DNA from 3 places in the Cellvibrio sp. PSBB006 genome. Region 1 is predicted to be linked to each of the others. Evidence: predicted binding sites of a transcription regulator. Region 1 holds the regulator's gene; each other region holds the start of a gene.
The links. Region 1 encodes PhoB, which activates phosphate uptake and scavenging genes when phosphate is short. Its sites were predicted from a motif close to TGTCATAAANNTGTAACA; they were not measured.
Positions count from the first base shown of each region.

Region 2: a site for PhoB is predicted at 4,950-4,967, ahead of CBR65_RS16170 (TIGR00153 family protein). Genes of this name have one in related genera too.
Region 3: a site for PhoB is predicted at 4,532-4,549, ahead of CBR65_RS06480 (porin). Genes of this name have one in related genera too.

Region 1 is NZ_CP021382.1:3,622,954-3,629,174, reverse strand. Features, by position in the region: gene phoR (phosphate regulon sensor histidine kinase PhoR) at 1-1,188, opposite strand, end outside; gene phoB (phosphate regulon transcriptional regulator PhoB) at 1,334-2,032, opposite strand; gene ubiA (4-hydroxybenzoate octaprenyltransferase) at 2,156-3,082, opposite strand; gene CBR65_RS15025 (chorismate lyase) at 3,104-3,697, opposite strand; gene CBR65_RS15020 (HU family DNA-binding protein) at 3,897-4,175, shown strand; gene CBR65_RS15015 (dicarboxylate/amino acid:cation symporter) at 4,214-5,521, shown strand; gene recQ (DNA helicase RecQ) at 5,559-6,221, shown strand, end outside.
Region 2 is NZ_CP021382.1:3,874,175-3,880,395, reverse strand. Features, by position in the region: gene CBR65_RS16190 (glycosyl hydrolase 53 family protein) at 1-1,309, opposite strand, end outside; gene CBR65_RS16185 (DUF805 domain-containing protein) at 1,554-1,895, opposite strand; gene CBR65_RS16180 (sulfite exporter TauE/SafE family protein) at 2,230-3,012, shown strand; gene CBR65_RS16175 (GspE/PulE family protein) at 3,015-4,787, opposite strand; gene CBR65_RS16170 (TIGR00153 family protein) at 5,063-5,743, shown strand; gene CBR65_RS16165 (inorganic phosphate transporter) at 5,776-6,221, shown strand, end outside.
Region 3 is NZ_CP021382.1:1,554,240-1,560,460, forward strand. Features, by position in the region: gene CBR65_RS06455 (STAS domain-containing protein) at 1-172, opposite strand, end outside; gene CBR65_RS06460 (SpoIIE family protein phosphatase) at 175-1,362, opposite strand; gene CBR65_RS06465 (PilZ domain-containing protein) at 1,610-1,918, shown strand; gene CBR65_RS06470 (VacJ family lipoprotein) at 1,958-2,704, opposite strand; gene CBR65_RS06475 (hypothetical protein) at 2,946-3,344, opposite strand; gene CBR65_RS06480 (porin) at 3,425-4,363, opposite strand; gene CBR65_RS06485 (bifunctional diguanylate cyclase/phosphodiesterase) at 5,099-6,221, shown strand, end outside.

The DNA of each region.
Region 1 (6,221 bases):
GTGTTTAACAATCGCCAGCCCCAAACCGGTTCCACCAGTGCTGCTGTTGCGGCTGGCGTCTACGCGATAGAAACGCTCAGTCAATCGGGGAATATGTTTGTTTTCAATACCCGGACCATTGTCACTCACCGCGAAATAACAATTCTGTTTATCTTTCCACAAACGCATGGCGATCTTGCCTTTGGCCGGTGTGTATTTCACAGCGTTAACCACCAGATTGGAGAAGGCGCTGTGCAATTCCTTTTCATTCCCCAGCAATTGAATATTGCCATCGCAACTCAAGGTGATCTCTTGCTCCTTGTCACCGCTTAATGCCATTGCTTCGTTACGAATGGAATGCAATAACGGGTCGAGCGGAATCAGTTTCTGGTTGTGACCGACTTCCGTGGTTTCCAGTTTTGATAACACCAGCAGGTCGTTGATCAGCAACGCCATGCGTTGTGTCTGCTGTTGCATTTGCTGTAAAGGCTTTTGCCAGGTCGGCCCCAGGTTGTTGTTGTCGGCCAGGGTTTCCAGGTAACCGCTGATCACGGTCAAGGGCGTGCGTAATTCATGGGAGACGTTGGCGATAAAATCCTGACGCATCTGTTCCAGATTGTGGATCTGGGTAATGTCACGCACCAGAATCAAACGTTCATTTTTTCCAAAGCGGGTGATTTGAAATTGCAGCTGTTTGGATGAAAAACGCGGTGAGGGTAATTCCAGCGGCTCGCTGTAATTTCCTTCTTCAAAATAACTGACAAAGCGCGGATGGCGAATAAAATTAATAACCGAAAGGCCCTGGTCTTTGGTGTGAAAACCCAACAAGCGCTGTGCCGCCGGGTTCCAAAAGTCCAGATGACCGCGCCAGTCCAGCAGGATCACGCCGTCTTTTAATGCCGAAGTAATTTCCTGCACGCGATTGATTACCGCTTGCAGGTTTTCTTTTTCCTGACGCTGGTGGCGTTGCAGATGATAGATATTGTCGAACACGTCGCCCCAGATGCCGGCGGCTTCGGGGGGTTCTTCATCGTTCTTGCGCAACAGCCAGCGATTGAGTCGCGACATCTGCCACAACATGTAGACAAGATACGCCAGAACACCAATATCCAATACCAGCAGCAAGTGGCCGGTCAACCAGCCCAATAACAGACAGATCGCGACGAAGATCGACAGGCGCTTGAGTTCGGCGCTAAAACCTTGCAGCAAAATAATGAGCCTCTTTCACAATCATCAACAGCAGAATATTTTTAATACTATCGCGTGCAAATATGACTTTTCTTCGCGATTGAATTAAAAAATCTCTGCCCGCCGGCATTGTTTAAAACGTCTGTGCGTTTTTAACCGGTTTGAATTATGCGTCGGCCTTGGTGGAGAAACGATAACCGGTACCGCGCACAGTCTGGACCAGGTTTTCGTGGCTGTCGACGGTCAGGGCTTTGCGCAAGCGGCGGATATGCACATCTACCGTACGCTCTTCCACATAGACGTTGCCGCCCCACACGTGGTCCAACAATTGGCTGCGAGTATAGGCTCTTTCCTGGTGAGTGAGGAAAAATTCCAACAGGCGATATTCCGTCGGTCCCATGTCGACCGCCTGGTTATTGATGGTAACCCGGTGACTGGCAGGGTCGAGGCACAAGCCCTGGACAGTGATGGGGTGACCATTGACTTGCGGGTCCGCACGGCGCAGCACCGCCTTAAGGCGGGCGACCAGTTCGCGGGGAGAGAAGGGCTTGGTGATGTAATCGTCAGCACCCACTTCCAGTCCCTGAATCTTGTTATCTTCTTCGCCCTTGGCGGTCAGCATGATAATAGGGATGTCGGCGGTCACATCGTCGCGCTTGAGGCGACGCGCCAGCTCAATGCCGCTGGTGCCAGGCATCATCCAGTCCAGCAGTATCAGGTCAGGCTTTTCATCCACAATCAACGCATGAGCGTCCTGTGCATTGCTGGCTTCGATACACTGATATTCGGCCATCTCCAATGCGACACGCAACATGTCGCGGATGGCTGATTCGTCATCGACGATCAAGATTTTACGCCCACTCATAATTCCTACCTGTTACCCGCTGATGGCTGAGAAGCAATTGTTGCAAGCGTATTAAATAAGCCATGTGTTACAACTTTATGACAGCACAGGATTCCGCTTGGCACCAGCAGCACAGGGACATTTTCAGAATTTGTCTGCCACTACCCCGATAAAGATGGCGAAACCCACCCAATTGTTGTTCATAAACGCCTTGAAGCAGGCATCCCGTTGACGGAATCGGATCAGGTATTGCTGGTAGGCGAACAGCAAGGCTGCCACGCCCAGACTGACGTAATAGTAAGTACCCAACTCAAAACGCGAGCCAACCATCAACAAGGCGTACAGCGTAAGCGCTTGCAATACGCCGGTCATAAGCCGGTCGTGCTCGCCAAACAGGATGGCTGTGGATTTGACGCCGATGCGCAGGTCATCGTCGCGGTCCACCATGGCATAAAAGGTATCGTAGACCACGGTCCACAGCACCACAGCGGTGTAAAGCAACCAGACTTCCGCGCCCAGGGAACCGCTCTGGGCGGCAAAGGCCATGGGAATCGCCCAGGCAAAGGCAGCCCCCAAAACCACTTGCGGCAGGTGAGTGAAGCGCTTCATAAAGGGATAACAAAATGCCAATAGCACGCCGCCCACCGACAACTGAATGGTCAGAGTATTGGTCAGCAGCACCAACCCGAAGGCCAGCAGGCACAAACCGATAAACAAAGCGATGGCTTCGCGGCTGGATACCTGGCCGTTGACCAATGGCCGCTCGCGGGTGCGTTTGACATGACCGTCCACCTTGCGGTCGGCGAAGTCATTGATCACACAGCCGGCGGAGCGCATCACAAACACGCCCAGCACAAAGATCACCAACACATCCCAGCGGGGAACGCCATCGGCGGCCAGCCACAGGCTCCACAGGGTGGGCCACAACAACAAGAGCGCACCAATAGGTTTGTGCATACGCATCAATTGCCAGTACAGGCGGATGCGCGGCACAGCAGATGGGGATGGTTTGGCGGCGGGCCTTTGGTCGCGGGCCGGGGAGCTTGTGGGGCGCGGGTTGGATCGAGTCATAGCAGATTCTGTTGTCTGTCGTTAACGATGAGGGGTATCAAAGGAAACAGCCGGTGACGCTAGCGTACCGACGAATGCATCGAGAAACACTTCGCTGACCAGCAGCGGCTTATCTTCCAGATAAAACACAGAGCGTCGTCCCCATAACGGGGTGTCATTGATGAGCTGGTTCGGCACATAACCATGATGTCGGCTTATGCGGCTCACAGCAATGGCACTGCGCTGCAAGTGTGGCTGACTGAACAAAAAGGCGCCCAGCGGGCTGGCGTCCTGCTTACGCAGATGCCGCAAAGTCCCGGTGAGGCTGGTAAGTGGCAGAACGCTGCGGGCAAATACCCAGGGCCGGTTGTGTCCGCACAACACCACCTCACGAATCAACGCCAAGCCATGGCGATCCATATTCAGGCAACGCCACTCGGACAATGCCGGCCGTGCAATCTGCTGGCGTAACACCTCCACATGAAAATGGCCGCGACTGCGAGCAACCAGGCGCGCGGTGAGTGAGCCTGTATCCAGCAGCCAATTACACAATGCCGCTGCTGGACGCTGGCCTCTGGGCCATTGCGCCAAGGGTTGCCAATTCACCGGGGATCGGCCGTAAATCGATAACGCCAAAAGTCTCTCCTGTCACAAGATGCCGGCTAACCAGCGCGGGATTCTAGCAGGTTGGCACCGGGAGTTTGGCCGGCAACCGATGCTCGCTGATAAAAAGCTCGCGTTTTCACTGCCCCCGAACGACCTGAGCGGTTACACTCCCGTTTGCTTTGCCTGTCATTACCGCTTCAGGACCACCAGATACATGAGGAGCCTTGCCATGCACAAAACCGATCTCGTTGAACGGGTAGCCGATCAGACTGACATGAGCCGCGACAAAGCGGATGCGGCGGTATCCGCCATGATTGAGCAGATCACCAATGCACTCAGCCGCAATGAGCCGGTTTCGCTCGTGGGATTCGGCAGCTTTGTGAGAAGCCAACGCGCCGCCCGCCAGGGACGCCACCCGCAAACCGGCGAGACGATCCACATCGCCGCCAGCAGCAGCGTGCTTTTCCGGCCCGGCAAGGCGCTGAAAGACGCCCTTAATCCACAATAAACCCTTCCCCACCACCTATAACAACTATCGAGGCTAGGATGACACTCACCAACCGAATCCTGCTGGGCATGATTCTCGGCATTATTGTTGGCATTCTGTTCAATGTAATTATCGCCACAGATCCGGATACCGGTCTGCCGGTAACTGCCTGGGGCGCCTGGCTGGACGGGGTGTTAATCAATGGATTCCTGGATGCGGTGGGCCAGGTCTTTATCAAATCGCTCAAGCTATTGGTGGTACCGCTGGTGTTTGTGTCGCTGGTGTGCGGCAGCGCAGCGCTCGGTGGCCATAGCCGCATGGGTGCCATGGCACTGAAGACCGTCTCCCTGTATTTATTGACTACCGCCATGGCTATTGCCCTCGCCATTCTCGTGGCCTCGCTGATTCAACCGGGAGAGGATGTGGACCTGGCCATGGCCACCGGTTTCAGCGCGATTGAAGCACCGGGCCTGAAAGAAACCTTTATCAATATCTTTCCCGAAAATCCCATCCAGGCGATGGCCGATGGCAATATGTTGCAGGTGATTGTGTTTTCCCTGCTGTTCGGTATTGCCATCTCGCGCAGCGAATCCCCTGCGGCGCAAAATCTGCAAGCGTTCTTCAATGACCTCAACACGGTTGTGATCAAGATGGTGTTGCTGTTGATGCACATCGCTCCTTACGGTGTGTTCTGCTTGTTGGTTAAATTATTTTCCTCATTAGGCATTGATGCCGTGCTAGACCTGGCAAAGTATTTTTTTACGGTACTGCTGGTGTTGCTCTTACACGGTCTGGGTGTTTACGGTTTGCTGCTGAAATTATTGAGCGGGTTAAATCCGCTGATTTTTTTCCGCAAGATGTGGTCGGTGATGGTGTTCGGTTTCAGTACTGCATCCAGCAATGCCACACTGCCAATTACGTTACGCACCGTTGAAAATGATCTGGGCGTGGATAATAAAGTGGCTTCTTTCAGTATTCCCCTCGGCGCTACCATCAATATGGACGGCACGGCGATCATGCAGGGCGTAGCCACGGTTTTTATTGCGCAGGCTTATAACATCGACATCGGCCTGGGCGGCTATCTGCTGGTGATTCTCACGGCGACCCTCGCCTCCATCGGCACTGCCGGCGTTCCCGGTGTGGGTCTGGTGACCCTCGCGATGGTTTTAAATCAGGTGGGCTTGCCGCTGGAAGGCATTGCCTTGATCATCGGCGTCGACCGTTTGCTCGACATGATTCGCACCGCCGTGAATATTACCGGCGATGCCATGGTGTCCACGGTTGTAGCCAAAAGTGAAAACCTGTTGGACCGCTCGCGCTTTGAAAACACCGATAAAAAGATGGTGGATGAGATTTCAAAAGAATGATGACGATGTTTATGACTCCCATGTCAGGTAAGGATGCATGACTACACCCCACGCTATTCTCGAACATACCTTCGGTTACAACAGCTTTCGCGGTACGCAGGAAGCGGTAATTAACCATTTGATTGCCGGTGATGATGTATTGGTGTTGATGCCCACCGGCGGCGGTAAATCCCTGTGCTACCAGATTCCTGCCTTGGCGCGCGCCGGTACCGGCGTGGTCATTTCGCCGTTAATTGCGTTGATGCAGGACCAGGTTAGCGCACTGCATGAACTCGGCGTGCGTGCCGGCTTTTTAAATTCCACCTTATCGTCGCAAGATGCCTGGCAAACCGAACGGGCACTGCAAAATGGCGAGCTGGATTTACTCTACGTCGCACCCGAGCGTCTGTTGCAGGATCGCATGCTCGACCTGCTGGACAACGCCCGCATTTCTCTGTTTGCCATTGACGAAGCACATTGTGTGGCGCAATGGGGCCACGACTTTCGCGCCGATTATTTAAAGCTGGATATCCTGCAACAACGCTTCCCCGAAGTGCCGCGCATCGCGCTCACCGCCACCGCCGATGTGCGTACGCGCCAGGAAATTATTGAACGTCTGGGTTTACAAAACGCGCAGCAATTTATCAGCGGGTTTGATCGGCCGAATATTCAATATCGCATCCAGCAGAAAAATAATCCCCGCCAACAATTGTTGCGTTTT
Region 2 (6,221 bases), 250 kb from region 1:
GAAAATAACCACCACCCATATCCTCCTTCAACCACTGCTGACGATTTCCGCTGCTGCAACTCGCCTGCACAATTCGCACACTGTTAGCCGTACTTTGGCTCGCGATATCCATACACTGCCCACTATGACCAGCCTTCAAGCGCATGTAATTACCGGATACATTTTCCATCGTCCACTGCTGATTCGGATTGGAATGGCAAGTGTATTGAATTAAGCCCGTGCCACTCGTCTGGTTCGCGCCGGGGACGTCGATACATTTGCTACTGCGACGGGATTGCAAACGTGCACTACCACTGGCGCCGCCGTCAGGATCAAGAAATGCATCGAGTGCCGCTGTCGGTCTGCCATTGTTATCAAAGGCGCCGAGCGTGTAGCCTTTCCAGCCACCATAGGCTTGCGGTTCCCAATAGAAAATGCCCAAGCCCATACCGTTATTTACCGACCGCACCTTATTCACCACATCGGCCACAATGGCTTTGGCTTCCGCGTGGTCCCAAGGCACGCCAACTTCCGTAATCATCACCGGCGCGCCGTAGCGCGACACCATGTCGTTGAGATTATTCAGGCAGGCGGTGTTGGCGGATTGCCAGGTGTGATTGGGGGCATGGACGGGATAGGAAGAGGCGCCGATGATATCGAACTTGCCACCATTCGCACTCAGGCCATCAAAGATCCAGCGGAAGTTGGCGTTGTCGTGACAGTTCGCGAGGTGAACAATAACGGGCGTATTGGGGAAAACATCTTTCACCGCGTTATAACCGGTCGCGGTGAGCCAGGCATAGTTGCGCATATTGCTTGACGCCTGGCCGTCCGGCCACAGCATACCGTTGTTGGTTTCGTTGCCCACTTGCACCCAATCCGGCGTGATACCGGCGTCGCGCAGAGTGATCAGACTGTTGCGGGTGTACGCCCAGAGCGTGTCCATCAGCGATTGAAAGTCGAGATTGACCCAGGCCGCCGGTTTGGTTTGTTGACCGGGGTCGGCCCAGCTATCGCTGTAGTGAAAATCGATCATGACCTTCATGCCCGCCGCTTTGGCACGGTTGGCTTTGGCAATTACGTCATCCAGGCCGTTGTAATAGCCACCGGGCGGATTCACCCACACGCGCAAGCGCACCGCGCTCATATCGTGTTGCTTGAGAGTTTGCAAAACATCCTGTTGGACGCCGGCATCGTTATAAAACTGATAGCCGTTATCTTCCATCTCCGAAAGCCAACCGATGTCGGCACCCTTGATGATGGTGTCACCTAACGAAAATTGACTGAATAAATATATGCCGGCCGCCGCCAGCAGGGAGGATAGTTTCATGATTGGTCACCGTTATTGTTATTGAACAAAGACTCTCACGCCGGCCTTTACAGCGCCGGCAACTGCATCGCCAAGGCTACACCTTTATATTAATATTTATATGATATATTTAACAAAACGAGCGATTTGACGCGCGCGAATCAGATGCGATGGAAATCAGGGGAGCCAATAGATAGTTTGAATAGAAATAAAAAAGCCGGCTGGATGAGCCGGCTTTTTACGTGGTATGAGTGCGCTCTTGGCGTTATACGGCTTTGGGGTTGGGACCGTACTCATTATCCGGGTGGCTGTCCTGCACCAGGAACACGATCATGATGATCAGACCAATCAGCGGAATTAAATACAGTAACTGCCACCATCCGCTGCGCCCGGTGTCGTGCAAGCGCCGCGCACCAATGGCCAATGACGGAATAAGTGAACCTAATGAGAAGAGCAAGCCCAACAGCTGGAAACCGATAATGCTATCAACAATACCCAGCACGATGGAGGCGATGAAATAAAAGAGCACAAACATCCAAAATTCTTTGCGCCGCGCACGGCCGGTGAAATCTGCGTACTTTTTATAGGCACCTAAAAAATATTCCATGGTAATTCCTCTTGATTGTTGTAGGGATGGGTAACGCAATGAAACCTTTTATTATGTCGGTACATCCTTTGTTGCCCGCACTTATCATGCCCGGGGATTGTGTTTACCGCCACTGGAAATTTTTATTATCGCCGTGAGATAAATGTCAGCAAACGAAGGAACGCGTTAAACGTGACTATAGTGAGGATTGGAAAAAGCGCAAGTGCACCCCATAGCATAAACTCTTCGCTGTATTCCATTTGCTTCTAGCAAGCTAACTATTTTCTATTTTGATTATTCCGGCCTTGCTGATAGCCTGCTCCACTTGTTCGTCGCCCTCCTGTGCAAGGTTTCTATGGATTTCCAATACGCTTTTATTATCGCCGGCCTGATAGTGGGCTTTATCGTTGGCTTGACCGGTGTCGGTGGCGGTTCATTGATGACGCCAATCCTTTTACATTTCGGTATCACCCCCACAGCTGCTGTGGGGACCGACTTGCTTTACGCCGCCATCACCAAAGCGGGCGGTGTTCATGTGCACCACAAAAAACGCAATATCGATTGGCGGCTGACCGGATGGCTCGCCTTGGGCAGTGTGCCCGCCGCATTAATTACACTGGGCGTCTTGCGCTATGGTGGCTTTGATACCAGCAGTGTGGACGCCTTCATCAAAGTCACACTGGGTTATGCGCTGGTGCTGACTGCACTGGCTATCGTGTTCAAGCAGAAGCTGCTGGATTACAGTCACCGCAATGATGTATGGCTAACGCGTATGAATCCTCGCCAGCAAATCATCGCCACGGTAGCAACGGGGCTGTTGTTGGGAGCGGTGGTGACAGTTACGTCCATCGGCGCCGGCGCGCTGGGCACTGTTGCATTGTTCCTGTTATATCCGCTGTTGCCGACGGTACGGCTGGTAGGTACGGAGATTGCGCACGCCGTGCCGTTAACACTGGTGGCAGGGCTCGGCCATGCGGGCCTCGGTAATGTGGATTGGCACTTGCTGATCAACCTGCTGATCGGCTCTCTGCCCGGTATTTATCTCGGCAGCCATCTTGCCAATCGCGTCGCCGACCATTACCTGCGCCCCGCGCTGGCGGCTATGTTGCTGTTTGTGGGTGTGAAGCTGGTCTTTTAATCTCAGGCCTTTTCCGGCGGTGGCGCTACACGCATGACCTCTTCAACGGTCGTTAATCCCGCTGCTACTTTTTGCGCACCGGACAATCGCAAGGTGCGCATACCCTCCTTCATCGCCTGCCGCCGCAACTCCTGCAAATTGCAATCACTGGTAATTTTTTCCTTGATGGATTCCGACAACGGCAGAATTTCATACAACCCCTGCCGCCCCAGATAGCCGGTATCGCGACATTCCAGGCATCCCACCGGACGATAAATTTTCGGCGGCACATTCACCTTCCAGGGTGCCACCAACTGCTGCCAATCATCTGCCGTAATCTGACCCTCTTCCTTGCAATGCGGACACAGGGTACGCACGAGGCGCTGGGCCATAACACCCAGCAATGTTGCGTTGATTAAATAGGAGGGAATGCCCAGGTCCAATAGCCGCGCTACGGTAGAAGGGGCGTCGTTAGTGTGTACTGTGGAGAGTACAAGGTGGCCGGTCAGGGCGGCCTGCACTGCCATCTGCGCCGTTTCCAGATCGCGGATTTCGCCCACCATGATAATGTCCGGGTCCTGCCGCATCAGGCTGCGGATACCGGCGGCAAAGTCGAGGCCGATCTTGTGGTGGACCTGGGTCTGGTTGAAGGACTCTTCCACCATCTCGATAGGGTCTTCAATTGTGCTGACATTCACTTCCGGCGTGGCAATCTGGCGCAAGGACGAATAGAGCGTGGTGGTCTTACCGGAACCCGTGGGGCCGGTCACCAGTACAATGCCGTTGGGACGATCGAGCATGGCCCGCCAGCGATTGTAGTCTTCACCCACCAGGCCGAGGTCGGTGAAGCTGCGCAGCAGCACGTCCGGGTCGAAGATCCGCATGACCAGTTTTTCACCAAAGGCTGTGGGTAGCGTGGACATCCGCAACTCCACTTCGCTTTCATCGGTGCGGCGCGTTTTGATGCGGCCATCTTGCGGCTTGCGCTTCTCGGCAATATTCATCCGCGCCAATACCTTAAAGCGACTGGTTACCGCTGTGGCCACATTAATCGGCAACTCGTAGACATTGTGCAGCACGCCGTCGATACGAAACCGGATGCGCCCCACTTCGCGGCGCGGTTCGATATGGATATCACTGGCCCGCTGGTCGTAGGCGTATTGCAGCAACCAGTCCACGATCTTCACAATGTGCTGGTCATTGGCATCCGGGTCGGTCGCTGTACCCAAATCTACCAGTTGTTCAAAGTTAGTGACGGCCGACGCCGTCGGGCCGCCGCTAGCGCGGTTAACTGACCGGGCCAGGGTATAAAACTCTACCGTATGACGCTCGATATCCACGGGATTAGCCAGAACGCGCTTTACCGTTTTGCGTGCGACATGCTCAATTTGCGGCTCCCAACCGGTAATAAACGGCTGGGTGCAAGCGATGATGACGTGATCCTGGGTAACCTGAACACACAGAATGCCGTGACGTTTGGCAAAGGCGTAGGACATGACCTCGGTCACCTTGGGCACATCAATCTTGAGCGGATCTATGTGCACGACCGGCATCTTCGCTTTTTCGGCCAACCAATCTGTCAAGGCATCGCCATTGAGGGTTTTGGTCGGGCGCGTGAGATCATCAAAATTCTGGCTGGCAATGTAGCCGAGGGGGTGCATCATGGCCTGTTCGCGGGAGCGGGTGGCACCCAACAGCATATTGGCATCTGTCTGCTTCAGGCGGCCATCCGCCACCAGGTCTGTGACCAGGCGGCGCAAATCAAGCACACCTTCAAAAACCGCAGCATGGTTCATGGGGAGGCAATTCCTGTATTAAGGGCGTAATGTCAACGAGTCTGCACGGAGCATGGATTTATTTAATGAATTCCTGCTCTGTGGATTGTAGCTGCTCTTGTTCGGGGGAAACACCGCCCATCCCGGCTTTAGCAGACTCGGGCACAAAAAACAGCCAGCGACCGTCATAAATTTGTAAAAATCCTGCGTGACCTGGCCAGCCGATGTTTTTATACTGCGCACACATTTTTACGGGTGCACCGCTTTAAGGCGCTTATTTCAAGGGGACTACCGATATGCCCATTGCTAATCCGTTTTCCAACCTCTTTGGCCGTTCGCCGATCAAACCCATGCAAGAGCATATGGCTGTTGCGGTAAAGGCCGCCGCGGAGTTGATTCACTTCTTCGAAGCGGTGATAGCCAACGATTGGGCCAAAGCCGAGGAGGTGCAAAAACGCATCACCGAGTTTGAACACCAGGCCGATGACATAAAACAGCAACTGCGCCTGCACCTCCCCAAAAGTCTCTTCCTTCCCGTTCCCCGTACCGACCTGCTTGAACTGCTCACCATGCAAGACCGCATCGCCAACCGCGCCAAGGATATTGCGGGCATCATGCTCGGCCGCAAGATGACTATCCCGGCCAACATGCACACGCAAACCCTGGAGTTTGTGCAATCCGGTGTGCGCACCGCAGAGCAAGCATTGACCGCGATCAACGAGCTGGATGAATTGCTGGAAACCGGCTTCAGCGGCCGGGAGCTGGCGGTTGTAGAAAGGATGATTCAGGAGCTGGACAAGCTCGAAGAAAAAGCGGACGAACTGGAAATCTCCATGCGCTCATCGCTCTTTCGCCTGGAAGCTGAATTGCCGCCTATCGATGTGATGTTCCTCTACAGCGTGATCGACTGGATTGGCGACCTCTCTAACCGCGCCCACGATGTCGGTGGCCGTTTACAACTGCTGTTGGCGCGCTAGCCGTCGATTTTCATCTCTGAGGAATACACATCATGACCGTGATTGCTGAATACGGCCACATCTTGCTTATTCTTGCCTGCATCTTCGGCGTCTTCATGGCTTGGGGCATCGGGGCCAATGATGTAGCCAACGCCATGGGTACGTCCGTCGGCTCCCGCGCCCTGACCATGCGTCAGGCGATCGTGATCGCCATGATCTTCGAGTTCCTGGGCGCCTATCTCGCAGGCGGCGAAGTCACCGCCACTATCCGTAGCGGTATTGTCGACCCCGCACTGATGAGCGCCACCCCGGAGTTACTGGTGTATGGCATGTTGTCCGCACTGCTGGCTGCCGGTGTCTGGTTATTAATTGCCAGTATTCTCGGCTGGCCGGTTTCTACTACCCACTCCATCGTGGGCGCGATCATCGGCTTCGCAGCGGTAGGCATTTCTGTTGATGCAGTGGACTGGAGCTCCGTCACCTCCATTGTTTCCAGTTG
Region 3 (6,221 bases), 2.1 Mb from region 1:
CAATGGCTTCCGCTTCCGATAAATCAAACAAGACCGCAGAAAAGTCCTCGGCACCAAACATGGAGTCAATGAACTGATCAAAGGAAATACATAAGGTTAAACGGACATCACCTACCATCTTGATCACGTAAACGCCTTCATGATCGGCAACCAGAATCTGCCCGGGTCGCATGCTTATTTACCTCTGGTAATCGTCAGTATCGCGATATCATCGGGAGTTTCCCCAATCTCTTTTATCGCTAACGCATCGCATACAGATTCAAGGCTTTGCCCCTGCTGTGCGATTAAATTCAGTAGATGGGCTTCTTTATCCAGCAATTCTTTTTGCGGCAGTATTTCCAACACCCCATCGGAGAAACAAATTAATGAGAACTCCTCTGGTAACTGTAGCGTATAAATTTGCCATGTCACGTTTTTGAAGATACCCACCGGTTTACCGAAACCCTCCAGAAACCTTGCACCGTCCGCGGTAACCAGAATCGGCATCGGTAAATGCCCTGCCACCACATAACGCATCTCCCTTGTCAGTGTGTCTATTACTCCGACAAAGAAAGTGAGGTGATGATTCAATCGTGTTTCATTCAATTCACGGTTTATGATTTGCAGCATGGCATCCGTGCCGCGCTCGAAAGAATCCGCATCGCCGAAGAGCCCTTCTTCACGAACCATACGACTAACAATGTGCTTGAGCCAGATAGTAACGAAGGCCGATGAAGCGCCATGACCTGAAACATCAGCAAGATAAAACGCCAGATAGCGCTTTTTGATATGAGCGTAATCAACAAAATCACCACTCAGGTATAAAGAGGGGGCGATATAGTGCCCGACATCATAACCGTCGTGAGTGTGCAAGCGGGTAGGCATCAATCGACGTTGTACCTGGCGTCCCGCCAGCTGATCACGCTCCAGAATTCGCAGATGCTCCCGCAACCCGCGATTAGCCTGTTCAAGTTTGTCCCGGTAGCGCTGGTTTTGCAGTATCAGGTCGCTATGATCCAATGCCTTGCGCACTGAATGCACAAGCATTTCCATATCCATAATTGGCTTAATCAGGTAATCGCGCGCGCCCAAGCGCAATGCTGTGACTACATCGCTCATAACGCCCGCGCCGGAGATAACAATAACCGGGAGGTCGGGGAGTTGTTCATGGAGTTGCTGCAAGACTTGTAGACCGTCAAGGTCGGGCATACGCAGGTCAGTAATGACCAGATCGGGAAGGTTTTCGGCGATAGCGCGGACACCCGAGCTGCCATCGGCGACCTGGATGACCTCAAAGCCGCTATCTTCGAGGTATGTTGCGACACTCTGACGAACAAGGGTATCGTCGTCGATGATGAGCAGTTTTCTACTTCTGTCTGTCATCCCTAGCCCTGTCAGACACCTGTGGAATCATGTTTATACACGCTGCGAGGCGCATAACACTACTCTCTTATCTGACCTTAAGCAAGCTGTTAAAAACCGCGTTTTTAACGTACCTTAAACCCAACTTTGCCACCGAGTGGCTGTGCTAGACTCTTACTGCCTGCTGATACTTTTTACGTCTGTTCCTGCTGTCTATCGAGCTGCCCGTTCCGGCGGCTTTCATAATGAAGATAACGAGGAGTGAGCCATGAGCCTGTCGGATAAAGCCTATAGCGAGAAAAGAGATTTTATACGCATGAAAATCAGCGCTCCGCTGACGGCCACGCTTTCGGCAGATCAACGGGTGTTTGAGGGCAATTGCCTGGATCTCAGCGGCGGCGGAATGAGAGTTGAAACGAATGAAAATATCGCGACGGGCACCGAACTGGACGTCGAAGTGTCTTCAGATCATGGCCATAATCCGACACTTAAAGCCAGAACGCGGGTAGTACGTTCAATATCAAACGATAAAGGCACGTATGAGCTGGGCCTGGAGATTGTAGAAGTCCTCAAATGAGGCTTCTACATTCTATAAAGTTCTCAGCCACTGAATAAATTAGTAGCCAAAATCTTCAGCATCACCAAACTCATCGTCCAGACCAAAGTCATCCTCTACTTCGCCGTCATTGATCAGAAACTGACGCCTCTGTAAGTATGCATCCCGGATAAACGTGTAACGATCTCCTGTGATGTGGCGCTCCAGATCCAGTAAATTTGCACGGGTATTAAGCAGAGATACACCAGTAACCGTATTGCGTGTCGGGATGTGATCGATATAAGTGCGGGGATCAGAATAAACATTCACTGGTGTGGCAAGACCATCACGCAATGTGCTTGGCCCCAAAAATGGCAGCACGATGTAAGGCCCCTGATCCACCCCCCAAACAGCCAGGGTTTGTCCAAAGTCCTCGCCATCACTGGCTTTCATACCCATGTGCTGAGCCACATCAAATAGCCCGGCCAAGCCCACGGTACTATTGACCAAAAAGCGACCGGTATCATTAGCGGCTTGCTTGCCTTTACCTTGCAGCACATCATTCAAGACATTAGGAACTTCCATAACATTATCGATGACGTTGTCCACGCCCTTCCTGACGAATCCGGGCGTCACAAAAACGTACCCTTTCGCCAGAGGCCGAAAGAGAAAACGGTCCGTCACATCATTAAAAGCAAACATGGCGCGATTAAAACCTTGCCAGGGGTCCGCCTCTTCCTGGGCATAACCGGGTAGGCTTAGAGTCGCCATGGCCAGCAAGCCAGCGAACGCAACGGATTTGCGGGTAACGTAATTAATTTGTCTCACAGTTGGGTCTCATGTGAAGTTGAGCACTAGGGCTGGAAAATCAACATCGGGGACAACAAACAGAGTGTGAGGCTGATTGATGGTTCCCATTCCATTGAACCATCGTGCCATCAACACCGTGAAGGCGCGCCCTGAGATAAGGGTACCACTTTACCGAAAGGCCTTGATGACGACAACAGCGCCATGCACCATAAGCAATTTAGCGAACGATGTTTAAAAGGATATTAAAAAGAAAAGTCAGCTAGAGACATTCATAAAGCAACCTGATGGTCAACTTATCCTCAACAGGGAGAAATAGCTCATCAGTAATCCGAAATCCTTGCATACACTCCTGACTGATTGTTGACAACAATGTGTAGCGCGCCGTCGCAAGGGATTCTGCATCTTTCACGGGTGGAGACATTTTTATTGAGGCTCGCGTATTGCCTGCTATGGATTGCGAACTTGATGCAGATGAAGAAGATATCTCTCGCTTAAACCAACGATGTACAGCTCCATTCAAACCAGTATCCTTATAATCACAGTCATCGGATGCATTCACGTTCAATGATTCCGCCGCATCTACCGCTGGCTCGCATTCTTCGGCACTTGCCAGGTTCACACCACCCATACAAAGCAATACAACCAATAACCTTTTCATCTGGACTTCCAATAATTTTTACCTACTAAAAAGGGTGCATATGCACCCTTTATGTTGACGCCGTCAGTGCAACTTCAGTATTAGAATTTCAAATCTAAACCAATACCGAGGTAATCATCATCGCGCTGAGCAACTTCCAGTACATCCTGATTCTCAATCGCGGTGTAGTACCCGTAAAGAGTCGCACTTTTAGATAGCTTGTAGTCGACACCCACACTGGCACTTTCGCCGTCTAATGCAGCCGGAGACAATTTAAGATCTGACTCGCCATACTGGGCTTTTAATGCCCACGCATCAGTCACACTCCACAATGCTGAAACCAGGAAGCCATCACTGTCATCAATACCGTCGACATCTGTGCTTTCAAACATCGCACCCAGTTGCACCGGGCCAAGATTAACACGACCAACTGCACGGACAATATCAATACCTTCTGCCTGTACATCCTGGTCCATAGCAACACCAAGATATAAATTAGATGTGCTATAGCCTAACGATGCGGAGACACCGTCATCAATGTCATCATCTTCTTTTGTAATATAAGCCACTGTCGCAGTGAAAGGACCAAAAGAACCCGGGGTAACGTATTGCACAATATTGCTGGCTCGTGTTTCACCATTGAAAATGTGCGCAAGATCGCCTTCAAGATCGTTAAACAGATCTACTTTCTCCTGAACCGCTTTCAAAGGCGTGTCGAAATTCCCGCCCATGATAGTACCGGCTTTACCTTGCAAACCGACAAAAATATTACGCTGACCAAAGGTTTGGCCATTGCCACCCACACCATCATCCATTTCGGTCTGGTACTCAAATTGATAAATCACTTTAAGGCCATCAGAAATCACTTCATCGCCTTTGATGCCAATACGCGACGCGTTACTGACCAGCTCGATTTTTGAGTCCCCGCCTTCGTCTGCGTTCTGCAGCGAAACATTCGCTTTACCATAGACGGTCACATCAGCCATAGCACTCAACGGGAGAAACGCTGCAATAGCAGCAGGTAATAATGCTTTTTTCATGGAATGTCCCCTGACATTATTTTTGGAATATTCTGATCCTTGGAGTTGGACCGAGAAGGCGCAATCTGTTTGCAGCGCGTTAACGAGCAAGATCAATTACGCCATGAGTCTTTTTAATAAAAGATTCAATTTCTGCGTTACCAAACGATTACTATCGCATTAAAAATTTATTGCGAAATAATGACATGCAAAATGCCACCGCCTTTTTACACATCGTTGATTCTTTTTTCAATGGCCAAAAACCTACAATGAAATGCAATTACCAAAATTACGCGTAATTGCTGGGCAACTATATAGGCAAAGCACTGCTAGCAATCATCAATACGTTGATTTTTGCGCCAAAATTCAACACCGCGTCGCAAAAAACGGCATAAGAAATCATCTACTGCTATGCTCCATAGAAAAGCCGTCTTAAGCTCGGGAATAAAAATAGAAACATGCGCCGGTCATGCCTTTGTTAACCGGTAGGTACAAACCCGCTGCTCAATTGACGGGAAGCAAATAAGTCCATCATTTTTCACGAGTTTTTCAGTTAAGTGCTGGATTTTTAAATGCTGTCCCCGTAAAGTGAAGCAGCTTTATAGGGACGCATTCATCTCCGTTCACAGTGATTAGTTGCTTGATGCGCCGCCTGTGCGGTGAGGCAGAGGTCGCACGGTTGCACCCAGAGATACCGGGACTCAGTTAGCAAATAAGAATTGAAGAGCAAGTTTGCAGAACAAGTGGATAGGATTAATGGGCAAGTCGCTTAATGTATTATTCATCGAAGACTCCGAAGCGGATGCGGAGTTAACTACCGCCGAACTCGCTCGTGGTGGTTTTATCCCTCATACCGAGCGTGTTGAAACACGCCACTCCATGCTCGATGCCCTTACCAAGGCAGAGTGGGACGTCATACTGTGTGATTACAGTATGCCTCGTTTCAGCGCGGAAGCCGCTTTGCAGACACTCAAGGAAAGCGGCCAGGATATCCCCTTCATTATTACCTCCGGTGCCGTAGACGCAGAAGATACTGTCAGCCTACTCAAACAGGGCGCCCACGATTTCATGAATAAAGAAGCCCTTGCCCGTCTGGTTCCGGCCATTGAGCGGGAGATTCGGGAGGCTGAGGTGCGCCGGCAGCGACGGCTTGCTGAAGAACGAGTGCGCATACTGTCCAGCGCTGTTCAACAAAGTCCCGTCTCTGTGCTGATTACCAACCCCGATGGCCAGATCGAATACGTCAACCCCAAATATGAACAGATCACCGGCTACGCCTCCAATGAAGCGATTGGACGTGATCTCGGCTTTACTTTATTAAATCAAACCAGTGCAGATGCTATGGCTGCCATGCGCCACAGCATCAGCAACGCGCAGGAGTGGCGCGGTGAGTTTTGCAGTATCCGCCGCGATGGGCAGGTATTCTGGGAATTTGTCAGCCTGTCGCCACTGCGCAATGAAACCGGCGACCTAACCCACTTTGTCATTATCAAAGAAGATATTACGGTGCGCCGCAGCTATGAAGAACGGCTGTTACGTCAGGCGCATTACGATGACCTGACCGGCCTGGCCAATCGCGTGTTGATGTTGGAACATTTGAACGTCGCTCTGGAAAGCTCGGCCCGTAATCACCGCCAGACCGCGATGATGTGTATTGACCTGGACCGCTTCAAAAATGTTAATGACAGCCTCGGTCATAGCTGCGGGGACGATGTGCTGAGAGAGTCAGCTGGCCGTCTCAGTGGTTGTATTCGCAATGGCGATATCCTCGCGCGCATGGGCGGGGACGAATTTATTATCATCCTGCCCGATATCAGTACACCGAAAGAAGCCGAAAAAGTCGCGGAAAAAATTATCGCCGCCTTTGCTCAACCATTCT